2 regions of the Pseudoalteromonas nanhaiensis genome follow, and region 2 is predicted to be linked to the other one. Evidence: predicted binding sites of a transcription regulator. Region 2 holds the regulator's gene; the other holds the start of a gene.
The links. Region 2 encodes ArgR, which controls arginine synthesis, uptake and breakdown. Its sites were predicted from a motif close to ANTGAATANNTATTCANT; they were not measured.
Positions count from the first base shown of each region.

Region 1 (8,009 bases), on a different contig from region 2:
TAATACCCAATCGTATAAACGACGGTTATCTTGGAACTCAAGCGTACACAATGAATGCGTGATACCTTCTAGCGCATCTGAAATACAGTGCGTGAAGTCGTACATTGGGTAAATACACCACTTATCACCTGTTTGGTGGTGGTGAGCAAAACGTACACGGTATAAAATCGGATCACGCAATACCATGAATGAACTTGCCATATCGATTTTAGCACGCAGTACACACTCGCCTTCTTTGAATTCGCCATTACGCATTTTTTCAAATAGCGCTAGGTTTTCTTCAACTGGCGTATCACGGTACGGGCTATTTTTACCTGGCTCTTTTAAAGTACCACGGTATTCACGTGCTTGATCTGGCGATAAGAAACACACATACGCAAGGCCTTTTTCGATAAGCTCAACAGCATAGCCGTATAACGCATCGAAATAGTTAGATGAATACTTAATTTCACCATCCCACTGAAAACCTAACCACTGCACATCTTCTTTAATTGAATTTACGTAATTGATGTCTTCTTTTTCTGGATTCGTATCATCAAAACGTAAGTTACAAAGACCTTGATAATCTTGGGCAATACCAAAATTTAAACAGATAGACTTTGCATGACCAATGTGTAAAAAACCGTTTGGTTCAGGTGGAAAACGCGTGTGTGTAGTCGCATGCTTACCGCTTGCGAGATCTTCGTCGATACGCGTTCTAATAAAGTTACTTGGGCGATTCTCAATTTCCGCCATAGGAGCATAATCCTCAAAATATTGCATGGTGACAAAACTAATGCATTATTACAAAAACAAACCCTAACATACAGTAGTTGAGCCATGTTTATTGAAGATAATAAGCCGATTATTGAATACATTGTTTACAGACGCTGCAAAATCGGTAAAAAAATTGTTCTAACGCAATAAAATGATCATTGACTAGCGATATAGTGCCGTCAGTTTCACTACCAATAAGGAAAAAAGATGGCTTCGCTCAATCAACATAGAGTCTATATTCCAAGCTCTGCGCGTGCTAACCAGTATGTGCTAGTTGAGTTTAAACCTACTGATGAGTTTTTTGCTCAGTTTAGTAATGTAAGCTGTGCTTATAAGCGTCTTGCAAGGGAGTTATTTGCACTATGTGATGAATATGAACTGCACAATGTACATCTGATCGCTAACGATAAGTTACCTGTCGTTCGTTACCATGATGAGGCATATAGTTTAGAAACCGCTAAGCAGATTTTATTTTTCTATAACCCACAATACCACGAAGCACATAATGTGTTTGCCGCTGATGAAGTAAAATGCAAAAAAATTCGTTTATTATTTTTGGCTACAGGTGAAGATATTCGTGCTAATGCAGCAAGTTTTCATCATAACGTACAGCGCGTTATAAACTCATTACAAGAAAAACTATTAAGCGGTCAACCTCCACTTAAAATTCGCGATCACCAGCATCTTACTTATGATTTATTTGCTAAAGCAAAAGGTCACAAAGAAAGCTATGGCTATAAATTGCGTAGCTTATATCCACGCTATCAATCTCGCCAATGTCATTTACCAACACAGCACAGTGAAATGACTTATGCTGGGTTTTCTATACCAGTAACCCGCGCGATTAAAACGCAATTTCAACATATGTTGAATGAAGAGAATTACACGCAATTTTATCAATATATTTTTGATGCATTTAAACGAGCTTGCGAAAAACGAGCGCTAACCCTTGGTGCTTTTATCGCTAATGGTACCCGCCCTATTGTTCGTAATAGCAATATTGATAACGCACAAAGTAACAGTGAACTGCAAAAGCTAACCTTTGATTGCAGCTCAGAGCAAGTGCAATTACAACATTATTGGGATGCAAATCAACTTGTTGATTCTCTACATTTTGTGATTGCCGCAGCCGATAAAGACAAGCATGACATTGGTTATGGTAAGTTTATGAATCAAGTGCAAAGCGCAATTAATGAAGTAACTGACGAGCTGGCCTTTAATCCAACGCGCCAAGATTTACGTGTGCGCTTTTATCAGCACATTAACTATGAGTATTAATTAAATACAATATATAGAATTAGAGGTGACGCACATGCGTCACCTTTTTTATAGCAACCCACTCAGTTGTCCTATCAACGGTTTTTACTTAGTTTAGTAAGGTCCAGTCGCAGTACTTTAGAACGGCGCTCATAGTTATACAGTGCCTTTTTCTTCGCCGGTAACTCATCAACGGTCACCAATTCAAAGCTTTGTTCTAAAAACCAATGAATACTGCGTGTGGTTAAAGCGAATAAATGCGAGTAACCAGCACGTTTAGCTTTATTAATAATAAAACGCAGTAGGTAACTCCCTCTATCTGCATCTCGGTATTGTGGATGAACAGCCAGACTTGCAAACTCCCCCACTTGTTCTTCAGCAAATGGGTATAAAGCGGCACAGGCGATAATTAAACCATCACGCTCAATGACAGTAAATTGCTCTATTTCTATCTCAAGCTGCTCTCTAGAACGCCTAACTAAATAGCCCTGCTCTTCAAGCGGTCTGATCAGATTAATAATCCCGGTAATATCAGATATTGTTGCACTACGTAACTGTTCGGAGCTTTGCGGCGCGATTTGCGTACCAATGCCATCTAATGAGAAAAGCTCTTGTAATAATGCGCCATCTTCTTTGTAACTAACAAGATGACAACGATGTACGCCGCCACGACATGCATCAATGGCCGCTTGTAAGAATACCGTTGCACTTAAACATGAATCAGGTTGATTACGGTAGTTTGCTAAGACAGATTCTGCCTCATTTGGCATAAGCTCGGCAATTGCTTCACCGTTTTCATCCAAGATACCGGCCTCTTTACAAAAACCAAGCATTTTGTCGGCACGTAGTTTTAATGCAACCTGAGTTGCAATTTCTTCAGCGGTTAAATTAAAACTTTCACCTGTCACTGAGGCGGCAATCGGACCAAGGAGTACGATACTGTTATTGTTTAATTGATGACGAATCCCTTCAACATCAATACGTCTTACACGGCCTGAGTGATGATAATCAATGCCTTCGTCAACTCCTAAAGGCTGAGCGATAACAAAATTACCGCTGACCACATTCAAGTATGAGCCAGTCATAGGAGTACTACTTAGCGAGGTCGATAAACGTGCAGTAATATCGAACTGCATTGCACCCGCAACTTTCTTTATTACATCAAAAGTCGCGTTATCAGTAACACGTATTTCATTATGAAACTGACTAGTTATGCCAAATTCTTGCAGTGCCGCATTGAACTGTGGCCTTGCACCAAACACTAAAACAATTTTGATACCTAAGCTCGTTAATAATGCAACATCATTAATGATGCTACGACAACCTGGCTGATCAATTGCTTCTCCGCCGAGCATTACAACGAAAGTTTTACCTCGGTGAGCATTAACATAAGGAGTTGACTGGCGAAATCCATCTACCAATTCTGTGGTACGCACGTGATATTTACCTTTTTTAATAACAGCGTTTTATATAAAAACAAATAAACAAGGTATCAGTGTATGGAATTTTTATTCACAAATAAAGCATTATTATTCTTAATCTACAGCTAGAATTTTCGTGCACAAACTAGGAAACTCTCAGATACAAAAAAGGCCCGCATAAGCGAGCCTTTTTTAAGAGATTAAAACTGATTACCAGCCTGTTTTCTCTTTAAGTGCAGCACCGATGTCAGCTAGTGAACGTACAGTTTTTACGCCAGCAGCTTCTAATGCAGCAAATTTCTCATCAGCAGTACCTTTACCACCTGCGATGATTGCACCTGCGTGACCCATGCGCTTACCTGGAGGAGCCGTAACACCTGCAATGTAAGAAACAACTGGTTTAGTCACGTTGTGCTTGATGTATTCTGCAGCTTCTTCTTCTGCAGTACCACCGATTTCACCGATCATTACGATTGCTTCAGTTTGCTCGTCTTTTTCGAACATTTCTAAAACGTCGATGAAGTTAGTGCCAGGGATTGGGTCACCACCGATACCAACACATGTTGATTGGCCGAAACCAGCGTCAGTAGTTTGTTTAACCGCTTCGTAAGTTAAAGTACCAGAACGTGATACGATACCTACTTTACCAGGCTTGTGGATGTGACCAGGCATGATACCGATCTTCGTTTCACCCGGAGTGATAACACCTGGGCAGTTAGGACCGATCATACGAACACCAGTTTGCTCAAGCTTAACTTTAACGTCAACCATGTCTAGTGTTGGGATACCTTCAGTGATACAAACGATAAGCTCGATGCCAGCATCGATAGCTTCTAAGATTGCATCTTTACAGAAAGGTGCTGGTACATAGATAACTGATGCAGTTGCACCAGTTGCTTCAACAGCGTCACGTACTGTGTTGAATACTGGAAGACCAAGGTGCGTTTGACCGCCTTTACCTGGGCTTACACCACCAACCATTTGTGTACCGTACTCAAGCGCTTGCTCAGAGTGGAAAGTACCTTGGCCACCTGTGAAACCTTGACAGATAACTTTTGTATCTTTATTGATTAATACAGACATTATTTGCCCTCCGCAGCAGCAACAACTTTTTCAGCTGCGTCTGTTAGTGATTCAGCAGCGATGATGTTAAGGTCAGAATTAGCAAGTACTTCACGACCTAGTTCAGCGTTAGTACCTTCTAAACGTACTACTACAGGAACGTTTACGCCTACTTCTTTAACTGCGCCAATGATACCTTCAGCGATCATGTCACAACGTACGATACCACCAAAGATGTTAACTAAAACAGCTTTAACGTTGTCGTCAGATAAGATGATCTTGAATGCTTCAGATACACGCTCTTTAGTAGCACCACCACCAACATCTAGGAAGTTAGCTGGCTTACCACCGTGTAGGTTTACGATGTCCATAGTACCCATTGCAAGGCCTGCACCGTTAACCATACAACCAACGTTACCGTCTAGTGCAACGTAGTTAAGCTCGAAGCTTGCAGCGTGAGCTTCACGTGCATCTTCTTGTGAAGGATCGTGCATTTCACGGATTTTAGGTTGACGGTAAAGCGCGTTACCATCTACACCGATTTTACCGTCTAGACAGTGAAGGTTACCTTCGTCTGTAATTACTAGCGGGTTGATTTCTAATAGTGCGAAATCGAAATCGTTGAACATGTTAGCAAGACCCATGAAGATCTTAACGAACTGTTTCATTTGAGTAGGGTTTAAACCTAGTTTGAAGCCTAATTCACGAGCTTGGTATGCTTGTGGACCAACTAGTGGATCGATCTCAGCTTTGTGAATTAGTTCTGGAGTTTCTTCTGCAACTTGCTCGATTTCAACACCACCTTCAGTAGATGCCATGAAAACAACTTTACGAGAAGCACGATCTACTACAGCGCCAAGGTATAATTCGTTAGCGATGTCAGTGCAGCTTTCAACAAGGATTTTAGCTACTGGCTGACCATTTTCGTCTGTTTGGTAAGTAACTAAGTTTTTACCTAACCAGTTCGCAGCGAACTCTTTTACTTCGTCGATTGTTTTAACTAGCTTAACACCGCCAGCTTTACCACGGCCACCTGCGTGAACCTGTGTTTTAACAACCCACATATCACCGCCGATTTTCTCAGCAGCTGCTGCAGCTTCTTCAGGTGTATCGCAAGCGAAACCTTGAGAAACTGGTAAACCATATTCGGCAAAAAGTTGTTTTGCCTGATACTCATGCAAATTCATGATGCTTTATCCAATTTTTTATACTAAAAGAGCTGAATATTTATGCAAAATAAACAGCTATCCCAAATTGCGCACTTAGTATAAATCCCAAGGCTCCACATGAAAACCCCAGTTAGACCAAAGGCGCAAAAAAAAAGCTGTGAACAGGGTTCACAGCTTAGTTTTTATACAACCAGATTAAACATCTAGTAGTAAACGAGTTGGATCTTCAAGTAACTCTTTAATTGTTACTAGGAAGCCTACTGATTCTTTACCATCGATTTGGCGGTGATCGTAAGATAACGCTAAATACATCATTGGTAAGATTTCAACTTTACCGTTAACAGCCATTGGGCGATCTTGGATTTTATGCATACCCAAGATTGAAGACTGTGGCAAGTTGATGATAGGTGTAGAAAGTAATGAACCGAATACACCACCGTTAGTAATTGTGAAGTTACCACCAGTCATATCTTCGATAGATAGTTTACCGTCACGACCTTTAAGTGCTAATTCACGGATACCTTTTTCGATTTCTGCCACTGATAGCTTGTCACAGTCTTTAAGAACTGGTGTAACAAGACCACGTGGAGTTGAAACCGCAATGCTGATGTCGAAGTAGTTATGATAAACGATATCATCACCATCGATAGATGCATTCACCTCAGGGAAACGCTTAAGTGCTTCAGTAACTGCTTTCACGTAGAAAGACATGAAACCTAAACGGATACCATGACGCTTTTCGAACACTTCTTGATACTGCTTACGAAGATCCATGATTGGCTTCATGTTAACTTCGTTGAATGTAGTTAACATTGCAGTTGAGTTTTTCGCTTCAAGAAGACGATTAGCGATAGTTTTACGTAAACGTGTCATAGGAACACGTTTTTGTGTACGGTCACCCATAGGTGCTGCTGGCGCTGCTTCAGCTTTTGGTGCTGCTGCAGGTGCTTTTAAGAATGTATCAACATCTTCTTTAGTCACACGACCGTTTTTGCCTGTGCCTTTGATTTTAGATGCATCAAGACCTTTCTCAGCGATTAAACGACGAACTGATGGTGTTAACACATCAGAGCTATCATTTGATTCGCTTGCAGTAGCCTCTTCAGCTTTTGCTGCAGGTGCTTTAGCTGGTGCTGCGCCCGCTTTAACTGTACCAATTACTTGCTCACCAAGTACTGTTTCGCCTTCAGCGTGAATGTGCTCACCCATGATACCGTCTTCTTGAGCAACCACTTCAAGAACAACTTTATCAGTTTCGATATCAACTAGGTTTTGATCGCGAGTTACCGCTTCACCTGGTTGAACATGCCAAGTAGCAATTGTCGCGTCTGCGACAGATTCTGGAAGTACAGGTACTTTAATGTCCACTTCTTTACCTTCTGATGCTGGTGCTGATTGCGCCTCTGGCGCGTCTTCTGATTTTGCTGGTGCAGATTCTTTGGCAGAGTCGTCACTTGCTGGTGCAGCATCTGCATCACCAAGTAATGCAATTACTTGCTCGCCAAGTACCGTTGCACCTTCTTCTTGTGAAATTTCAGTGATTACACCATCGTTTGGTGCAACAACTTCTAAAACAACTTTATCTGTTTCGATATCAACCAAGTTTTGGTCGCGGCTTACTTTGTCGCCAACACTTACGTGCCATGTTGCAACAGTAGCATCAGCAACCGACTCAGGAAGTACAGGAACTTTAATTTCTGTGCTCATTGCTTATCCTTTCTTTTCAATAGTAAGCGCGTCTGCAACGAGCGCTTGTTGTTCTTTATTATGCACTGACATGTAACCACACGCTGGTGATGCTGATGCTTTACGACCTGCGTAAGTTAATTTAGCACCTTCAGGAATTGCATCAACAAAATGATGTTGAGAACAATACCATGCACCTTGGTTTTGCGGCTCTTCTTGACACCAAACAAAATCTTTAACGTGTTGGTAACGTTGCATGATTGTATCCATCTCAGCGTGTGGGAATGGATATAATTGTTCTACACGAACAATAGCAATGTTATTTAATTCTTGTTTACGACGCTCTTGTAGTAACTCGTAATAAACTTTACCACTACAGAATACAACGCGTTCTACCTTATCTGCTGCAATATCATCGATTTCATCGATCATATTGTGGAACACACCTTCAGATAATTCTTCAAGTGTTGAAGTTGCCAGCGGATGACGAAGTAGTGACTTAGGTGTCATAACAATCAATGGACGACGTAAAGGACGTACAGATTGACGACGAAGCATTGCATAAACTTGCGCTGGTGTTGAAGGCACACACACTTGCATATTGTGATCAGCACACAATTGTAAGAAACGCTCAAGACGTGCTGAGCTATGCTCTGGG
Region 1 covers NZ_JBPNYQ010000003.1:148,428-156,436, forward strand. The annotation lists gene glnS (glutamine--tRNA ligase) at 1-735, opposite strand, end outside; gene ACSFVZ_RS04710 (DUF3083 family protein) at 964-2,034, shown strand; gene argA (amino-acid N-acetyltransferase) at 2,109-3,449, opposite strand; gene sucD (succinate--CoA ligase subunit alpha) at 3,645-4,517, opposite strand; gene sucC (ADP-forming succinate--CoA ligase subunit beta) at 4,517-5,683, opposite strand; gene odhB (2-oxoglutarate dehydrogenase complex dihydrolipoyllysine-residue succinyltransferase) at 5,861-7,372, opposite strand; gene ACSFVZ_RS04735 (2-oxoglutarate dehydrogenase E1 component) at 7,376-8,009, opposite strand, start outside.
Region 1: argA (amino-acid N-acetyltransferase) is a predicted target of ArgR. The motif match lies at 3,513-3,530, and genes of this name have one in related genera.

Region 2 (8,009 bases):
CTGAGTGGGACATTATTTGCGATGATTTTTGCGTATATTGTGCGCTTTTACGCGATTGCACATGGCGCCCTTGAAAGCAGCTTTTTACGTATTAGCCCTTCTCTTGATATGGCAAGTCAATCTATGGGTAAAAGTGCATTTCAAACCTTGTATAAAGTACATCTGCCTTTACTTAAACGCGGCATTTTAACCGCTGGGCTTCTGGTATTTATTGAATGTATGAAAGAGCTACCCGCGGCCTTGTTATTACGACCGTTTAATTTTGAAACTCTTGCAACTCATGTTTTTCAATATGTTAGTGATGAGCAGTTAGAGTTAGCGTCTATCTCAGCCCTATTTATTGTGTTAGTCGGGCTTATTCCTTTGTATTTCGTTAATCGTTCGATGGAGCAAAATCATTCATGAGTCATTTGATAATTAAAAATTTAGCTTATCAATACAATGGCACTAAGGTATTGGATGCGCTTAATTTGAATGTTGAACAAGACGAAATCGTTTGCCTGCTGGGGGCAAGTGGTTGCGGTAAAACAACGACGTTAAAAGCGATTGCCGGAATTATAGAGCCCTCACAAGGTTTTATGAGCATTGATTCGCTTGTCGTTAATGACGACAAGCATTTTGTTGCACCAGAAAAACGTAATATTGGCATGATGTTTCAAGATTACGCGTTATTTCCTCACTTATCGGTGAGCGACAATATTGCATTTGGTTTAACCAATATGAGTAAGTCGCAAAAGCGTGAGCGCGTGGATGAAATGCTGATCTTAGTTAAGTTAACTGGCTGTGCAGAACGTTATCCGCATCAATTATCAGGTGGTCAACAACAGCGTGTTGCAATTGCTCGTGCGCTTGCTTATAAACCCAGCTTGTTATTACTTGATGAGCCATTTTCTAATATCGATACGCAGGTTCGCTTTGAGTTAATTGCCGACATCCGCCGTATCATTAAAGCTCAGCAAGTATCAGCAGTATTTGTTACCCATTCGAAGGAAGAGGCGTTTGCGTTTGCTGACACCTTGGCTGTAATGCATGGTGGAAAAATAGCCCAACAAGGCTCATCAGAACAGTTATTTAGCCAACCTAACTCAAAGGAGGTTGCAGAGTTTCTTGGTACAGGCATATACTTAACGGCGAAAGTCTTAACGCCAACTGAATACGAAACGGCGTTTGGTGTAATACATTCACTCACAGTAAATAACAGTGCTCACAAACAAGGGCAAGTTTATGTACGGCCTCATTATATTCAGTTATGTGAAGCTGATCAGAGTGATGAAAATAGCCTGACAATTTTGCACAGACGCTTTATAGGCACACGTTATGTTTATCGTGTGAATATAGCGGGGCAGGAGTGTGAAGTCGCTGCAGAGCAAGACCGCGTGTTTGCAGTTGAGCAGCCTGTAAAAATAAAAATAATGCCGCACACAGTCAATTTTTTTCATGATTAGTACTACTTAACAATCTTGAATTCTTGGCTAGGTGCAAATAACGAGAAGCTAAGGATTCACTATGGCGCAAGCGCAATCTGGGATTTGTGCTGAAGCAAACTTACATGGTTTGCACCTGTTTTTTAATGTTTATGATGGCCATGACGAGTCATTACGTAAAAAGCTAAAACGCGTGAGCGTCATTCAAGATGAGTTTGCGGATCAGTTCTCAGAAGCCATGCTGTCGTGCGTGGTTGCGCTTGGTGCGCAATATTGGCCGCATATTTTGCCTGAGTTTATTCCAAGTCAATTACAAAGCTTTCCTAATGTGACTCATAGTGAACATGTTATGAGTGCACAGCCATTTGATTTATTTGTACAAATTCGTTCAGACCGTGAAGATGTTAACCATCTTTTTGCCCTACAGATCTTGAAATTATTTACGCCAGATGTAGAACTTGTGGAGCAAGTGCGTAACTTTCGTTTTTTAGATGGCCGCGACTTTAACGGCTTTATTTATGCGGGTGACACCCCTCATGGTAGACAAAAACGCAGTACCGCATTGATAGACAGGCCGGGGCATTTTGAAGATCAAGGCAGCTACATTCATGTTCAGCGCTTTGTGCACGATTTAAGTGTTTGGCAACATTTGTCGTTATCAGAGCAAGAGCAAATCATGGGGCGTACACGTCTTGATAACACCTTGATTGTGCCCGCTGTAGAAACCAGTCATGCGGTTCGTAGTGAATTAAAAGATGAGCATGGCCAGCCACTATTGCTAAACCAAAGCATGCCATTTGGTGATGTGCATAAGCAGGGAATTTTAATGGTTTCGTGTGCTGCGCAAGGGGATGCGTTTGAACAGGTATTAAAGAGTCGCTTAGGGCAGGGCGATTGCTATGATCATTGGCTCGATTTTACTCAAGCCGATATGGGATCTGCGTTTTTCGCCCCGTCAGTAAACTTTTTAAAGCAGCTTTAAACTGTATCGAATAAAGTGCGCACGCGCTCAAGCGTGACATCGATTTCAGAAATCTTCGCAGGGGCGATAAAAATAGTGTCGTCACCTGCAATCGTACCTAGTACACCATCCGCCTTACCGAGTGAATCAAGTAAGCGAGCAATTAATTGTGCTGCGCCTGGACTGGTGCGAATAATGATCATCATTTCGTTATGCATAATATCGATAACAAGTTGGCGAAGCGGGCTTTTCGCTGTTGGCACACCCATTTCAGCCGGTAAACAATACACCATTTCTTGTTTTGCATTGCGAGTACGTACCGCACCGAACTTGCTTAACATGCGAGAGACTTTACTTTGGCTAATATTATCAAAGCCTTGCTCTTTTAATGCTTCGACAATCTCACCTTGTGAGCCGAAGTTTTCTTCTTTTAATAGCGCTTTAAACGCTTTGATCAGTGCTTCTTGTTTGTCTTGTGGTTGCATGTTGCCGTTTCTTTATTCATAAAATGTAGGGTAATTCTACACAACTCTGCATATTTATGCAGTATTAGTTTACAAAGTCGTCCAAAATGCTGTGTCTTTACAGCCAAGTTTACAACTATGGTCGAAATTATACGCGAAATAAGCAGGATAAATTTGTTTTTAGTCGCTAATTTCATTATCTTTAGGGCCACAAATATTTCCTACCTCAAATTACGGAGAATTCCAATGAAAGTTGCTGTTTTAGGCGCAGCTGGCGGTATCGGCCAAGCATTGTCTTTATTATTAAAAACAAGTTTACCTGCAGGTTCTGAATTATCATTATACGATGTTGCCCCTGTTGTTCCTGGTGTAGCGGTTGATCTTTCTCACATCCCAACAGACGTTAAAGTTGAAGGTTTCGGTGCTGATAACCTAGACGATGCTTTAGTTGGTTGTGATATCGTTCTTATCCCAGCGGGTATGCCGCGTAAGCCGGGTATGGACCGTGCGGACCTTTTCAACGTAAACGCAGGTATCATCAAAACATTAGCTGAAGGCATCGTTAAAAACTGTCCTAAAGCGTTAGTTGGTATCATTACTAACCCAGTAAACGGCACTGTGCCAATCGTTGCTGAAGTATTCAAAAAAGCGGGTACTTACGATGCTGGCCGTGTATTCGGTATCACAACACTTGACGTGATCCGTTCAGAAGCATTTGTTGCTGAACTTAAAGGTTTAAGCGCTACTGACGTTAAAGTTCCAGTGATCGGTGGCCACTCAGGCACTACAATCCTTCCTCTTCTATCTCAAGTTGAAGGTGTTACTTTCACTGACGAAGAAGTGGCAGCATTAACTCCACGTATCCAAAACGCAGGTACTGAAGTTGTTAACGCTAAAGCGGGTGGCGGTTCAGCGACTCTTTCAATGGGTGCAGCAGCAGCACGTTTCTGTATGTCTTTAGTTAAAGGCTTACAAGGTGAAGAAGTGGTTGATTACGCATACGTTGCAGTTGAAAACGGTGACGCAGCATACTTTGCACACCCAGTACGTTTAGGTAAGAACGGTGTTGAAGAAATTCTTTCTTACGGTGAATTAAGCGCTTTCGAAGAGCAAGCTAAAAACGACATGCTTGAAACGCTTAATAAAGACATCCAAGAAGGTGTTGATTTCATCAACGGTTAATTCCGATAGATGATAGGTGCTATTAAAGCACCTAAAACAAAAAAGCCTGCATATGCAGGCTTTTTTAATGGCTCGAATAAATAGCGTTTAATGATCGCGGGCAACGGCGATGCGTGCCAAGCTCTCTAATGCTTGCTTGTATGGCGTTTCTGGTAAAAATGCAATACAGGCGATGGCTTTATCTGCCTCTTGCTCTGCCTTTTGCATTGTAAACTCAAGTGCTTTGGTATCAGCTAACGCCTCAAGAATGCTTTCTAGGTGATCCATACCATTGCCAAGTTCAATTGCTTCACGAACGAGCTTGATTTGCTCTGGCGTGCCTTTTTGCATGGCATAAATAAGCGGTAAGGTAGGTTTACCCTCGGCTAAATCATCACCAATATTTTTACCAAGTTGCTCAGCATCGGCGTTGTAATCAAGCACATCATCAACAAGCTGAAAGGCTGTTCCTAAATGCATGCCATAAAGGTTTAATGCCTCAAGCGTTTTATCATCTTGTTCAGTGATAATTGCTGCAAGGCCAGTTGCTGCTTCAAATAACTTAGCTGTTTTGCTGTAAATGACCTGCATATAGCTTTGTTCTGTGGTGTCAGGATCGTTACAGTTCATTAGCTGTAATACTTCACCTTCAGCAATGACATTCGTTGCATCAGCTAAAATTTCCATGATTGGCATTTTACCAAGACCAACCATCAACTGAAATGAGCGTGTGTAAATAAAATCACCAACTAGCACGCTAGCGGCATTGCCAAACTCAGCATTTGCTGTAGGCGTACCACGACGTAAATGTGACTCATCAACAACATCATCATGCAGTAAAGTTGCAGTGTGAATAAATTCGATGATAGTGGCCAGTGTAATGTGGTCTTTACCTTCATAGCCTAAAGCTTTTGCTGCTAAAATGGCCAACATAGGGCGAACACGCTTACCACCGCTGTTTACTATATATAAACCGAGTTGATTGACCAATGCGACATCTGAGCGCATTTGGGCATGTATAAGTTGATTGACGTCATTCATCTCATGATCGATTAACGTCTGGATAGCTTTTATATCCATTGATCTCCGAGCCAATATTTATGGGTATACGAGGCTGATTGTACAACAAAAAAAGCACTTGCTCGATATTTTGTGCTGATTCAGTAAAAAAACACTGTAAAGTTTTTTATTTTAAATCAAATTTGAACAGTTAATTGTAGTTGTTTGGTTGAATAGTAAACATGCTTGCATTTATTTAACGGCGCTTTTGACGTGTTAATTTAATTGTCATGAGATCGTAAAAACCGCTTGGCATACGTTGTTTTTAGGATAGAATAAGGAAAAATATTGAATTGCTCTCAATGCAGCTATTTTTTATTCATTTTATAGCAAAAGAGGCTTGCTAGTTTTTGCGCATTAGCGTAAACTTCGCGCCCTATTGAAGAATATTTTAGTTGCGTCGATTTGAGGGCGCACAGACGGAGTTAATTATGTACGCGGTTTTCCAAAGTGGTGGTAAACAGCACCGTGTGACTGAAGGTCAAACAATTCGTCTTGAAAAATTAGACGTTGAAACTGGTGCAGCAGTTGAATTTGATTCAGTACTTTTAGTTGCTGATGGTGAGAAAATCGAGATCGGTGTACCGTTCGTAAACGGTGGTAAAGTAACAGCTGAGGTTGTTTCACACGGTCGCGGTGAGAAAGTGAAGATTGTTAAATTTAGACGTCGTAAGCATTCTCGTAAGCAAATGGGCCATCGTCAATGGTTCACTGAAGTTAAAATCACTGGCATTAGCGCTTAATTAGAGGTACTGAGAAATGGCACATAAAAAAGCAGCTGGTAGTACTCGTAACGGTCGCGATTCAGAAAGCAAACGCCTAGGTGTTAAGCGTTTTGGTGGCGAATCAGTTCTAGCGGGTAGCATCATTGTTCGTCAACGTGGTACTCGTTTCCACGCTGGCGCAAACGTAGGTATCGGTAAAGACCACACTATCTTCGCAAAAGCAGATGGTAAAGTTCAATTCGAACAGAAAGGTCCTTTAAACCGTAAATACGTAAATATCGTAGCTGAGTAATCATCTCGATATTTGAAAAACCCCGCCTTTGCGGGGTTTTTTGTTTTAAGGCAAATAATAAGGCGTGTAAATATATATCTAAGCTAAGCCTGCAATCAGAAGGGCTTAGGTATATAATAGAGTTATTAACAAGCCAATCTTAAAGTGAGTAATCATGAAGTTTGTAGATGAAGTAGAAATTCGTTGTGACGCGGGTGATGGCGGCAGCGGTGTCGTATCTTTCCGACGTGAAAAATATGTACCAGACGGCGGTCCTGATGGCGGCGATGGCGGCGATGGCGGCAGCGTTTATCTACAAGCCGATGAAAACTTAAATACCTTAATTGACTATCAATTTGAGCGTTTTCATAAAGCAGAGCGCGGCACAAATGGCCAAAGCCGTAACATGACAGGTAAAAAGGGCGCTGATTTGACGCTTAAAGTACCTGTAGGTACACGTATCACTGACGTTGACACTGAAGAGTCACTAGGTGATTTAACTAAACATGGTCAAAAAATTGTAGTTGCGAAAGGTGGTTTCCATGGCTTGGGAAATGCACGTTTTAAATCAAGTACTAACCGTGCACCACGTCAAAAGACACTAGGTACACCTGGTGAAGTTCGCAGCCTACGTTTAGAGTTAATGTTACTTGCAGATGTTGGCTTACTTGGCTTACCAAATGCCGGAAAATCTACGTTTATTCGCAGTGTTTCAGCAGCGAAACCAAAAGTGGCGGACTATCCGTTTACGACGCTAATTCCTAACTTAGGCGTGGTTCGTCCTGATGCAAATAAATCATTTGTGATTGCTGATATTCCAGGTCTTATTGAAGGGGCTTCAGAAGGTGCAGGCCTTGGTATTCGCTTCTTAAAGCACTTAGAGCGTTGTCGTGTATTACTACACATTATTGATATTATGCCAGTTGATGGCACCAACCCTGTTGATAATGCCTTTGCAATTATTAACGAGCTGCACCAATACAGCCCTAAACTTGCAGAAAAGCCGCGTTGGTTAGTTTTCAATAAGATTGATTTATTGCCGGAAGATGAAGCTGAAGCGCTATGTAATGAGATTGCTCAAGAGCTAGGTGAAGAAACTAATGTTTACCGCATCTCTGCAGCAAATAAGCAAAATACCCAAGCATTATGTCATGACATCATGGCGCTGCTTGATAGTATGCCGAAAGAAAAATTCGCTGAAGAAGAGAAAGAAGAAGTTGAATTTAAGTGGGATACTTACCATCAGAAAGCAACATCTCAAGACGATGATGATTGGGATGACGACTGGGACGATGATGACTACGATGTAGAAGTTATCTACCAACGATAAAATTTGAAACTGAAAAGGAGCCATGCGCTCCTTTTTTATTAATAAGAAAAAAGTATTAAGGTTTAGTGTGAAAATTTCAATGATTGCTGCTATGGCAAATAACCGAGTAATAGGTCAAGACAACCAAATGCCATGGCATTTACCTGCCGATCTGCAACACTTTAAAAAAGTAACCATGGCAAAGCCGGTGATCATGGGGCGTAAAACTTTTGAATCAATTGGTCGTCCATTACCTGGCCGTCAAAACATTATTATTACTCGTAATGCAGATTATAGTGCACAAGGCATTGAGGTAGTCACTTCGCCTGAGGCAGCGTTGGCATTAGTCGCTGATGTTGAAGAAGTCATGATTATTGGTGGCGGAAATATCTACGAACAGTTTTTACCTCAGGCTGAGCGATTATATTTAACGTTCATCGATCTTGAAGTTGAAGGTGACACTCAGTTTCCAGATTACGAAAGTGTTGCTAATTGGACGGTTGCTGAGCAAGAACAGCATCAGCCTGATAACAAAAACCCTTATTCGTATACCTTTGTAACCCTGTATAAAAATTCGTAACATTATTGCGGTAAAACTAATTGGTTGGTATAATAATGTCCGATATTTCTACGAA
Region 2 covers NZ_JBPNYQ010000001.1:250,997-259,005, forward strand. The annotation lists gene ACSFVZ_RS01085 (ABC transporter permease) at 1-405, shown strand, start outside; gene ACSFVZ_RS01090 (ABC transporter ATP-binding protein) at 402-1,445, shown strand; gene ACSFVZ_RS01095 (Dyp-type peroxidase) at 1,507-2,406, shown strand; gene argR (transcriptional regulator ArgR) at 2,403-2,870, opposite strand; gene mdh (malate dehydrogenase) at 3,096-4,031, shown strand; gene ispB (octaprenyl diphosphate synthase) at 4,119-5,090, opposite strand; gene rplU (50S ribosomal protein L21) at 5,501-5,812, shown strand; gene rpmA (50S ribosomal protein L27) at 5,829-6,086, shown strand; gene cgtA (Obg family GTPase CgtA) at 6,241-7,395, shown strand; gene folA (type 3 dihydrofolate reductase) at 7,475-7,954, shown strand.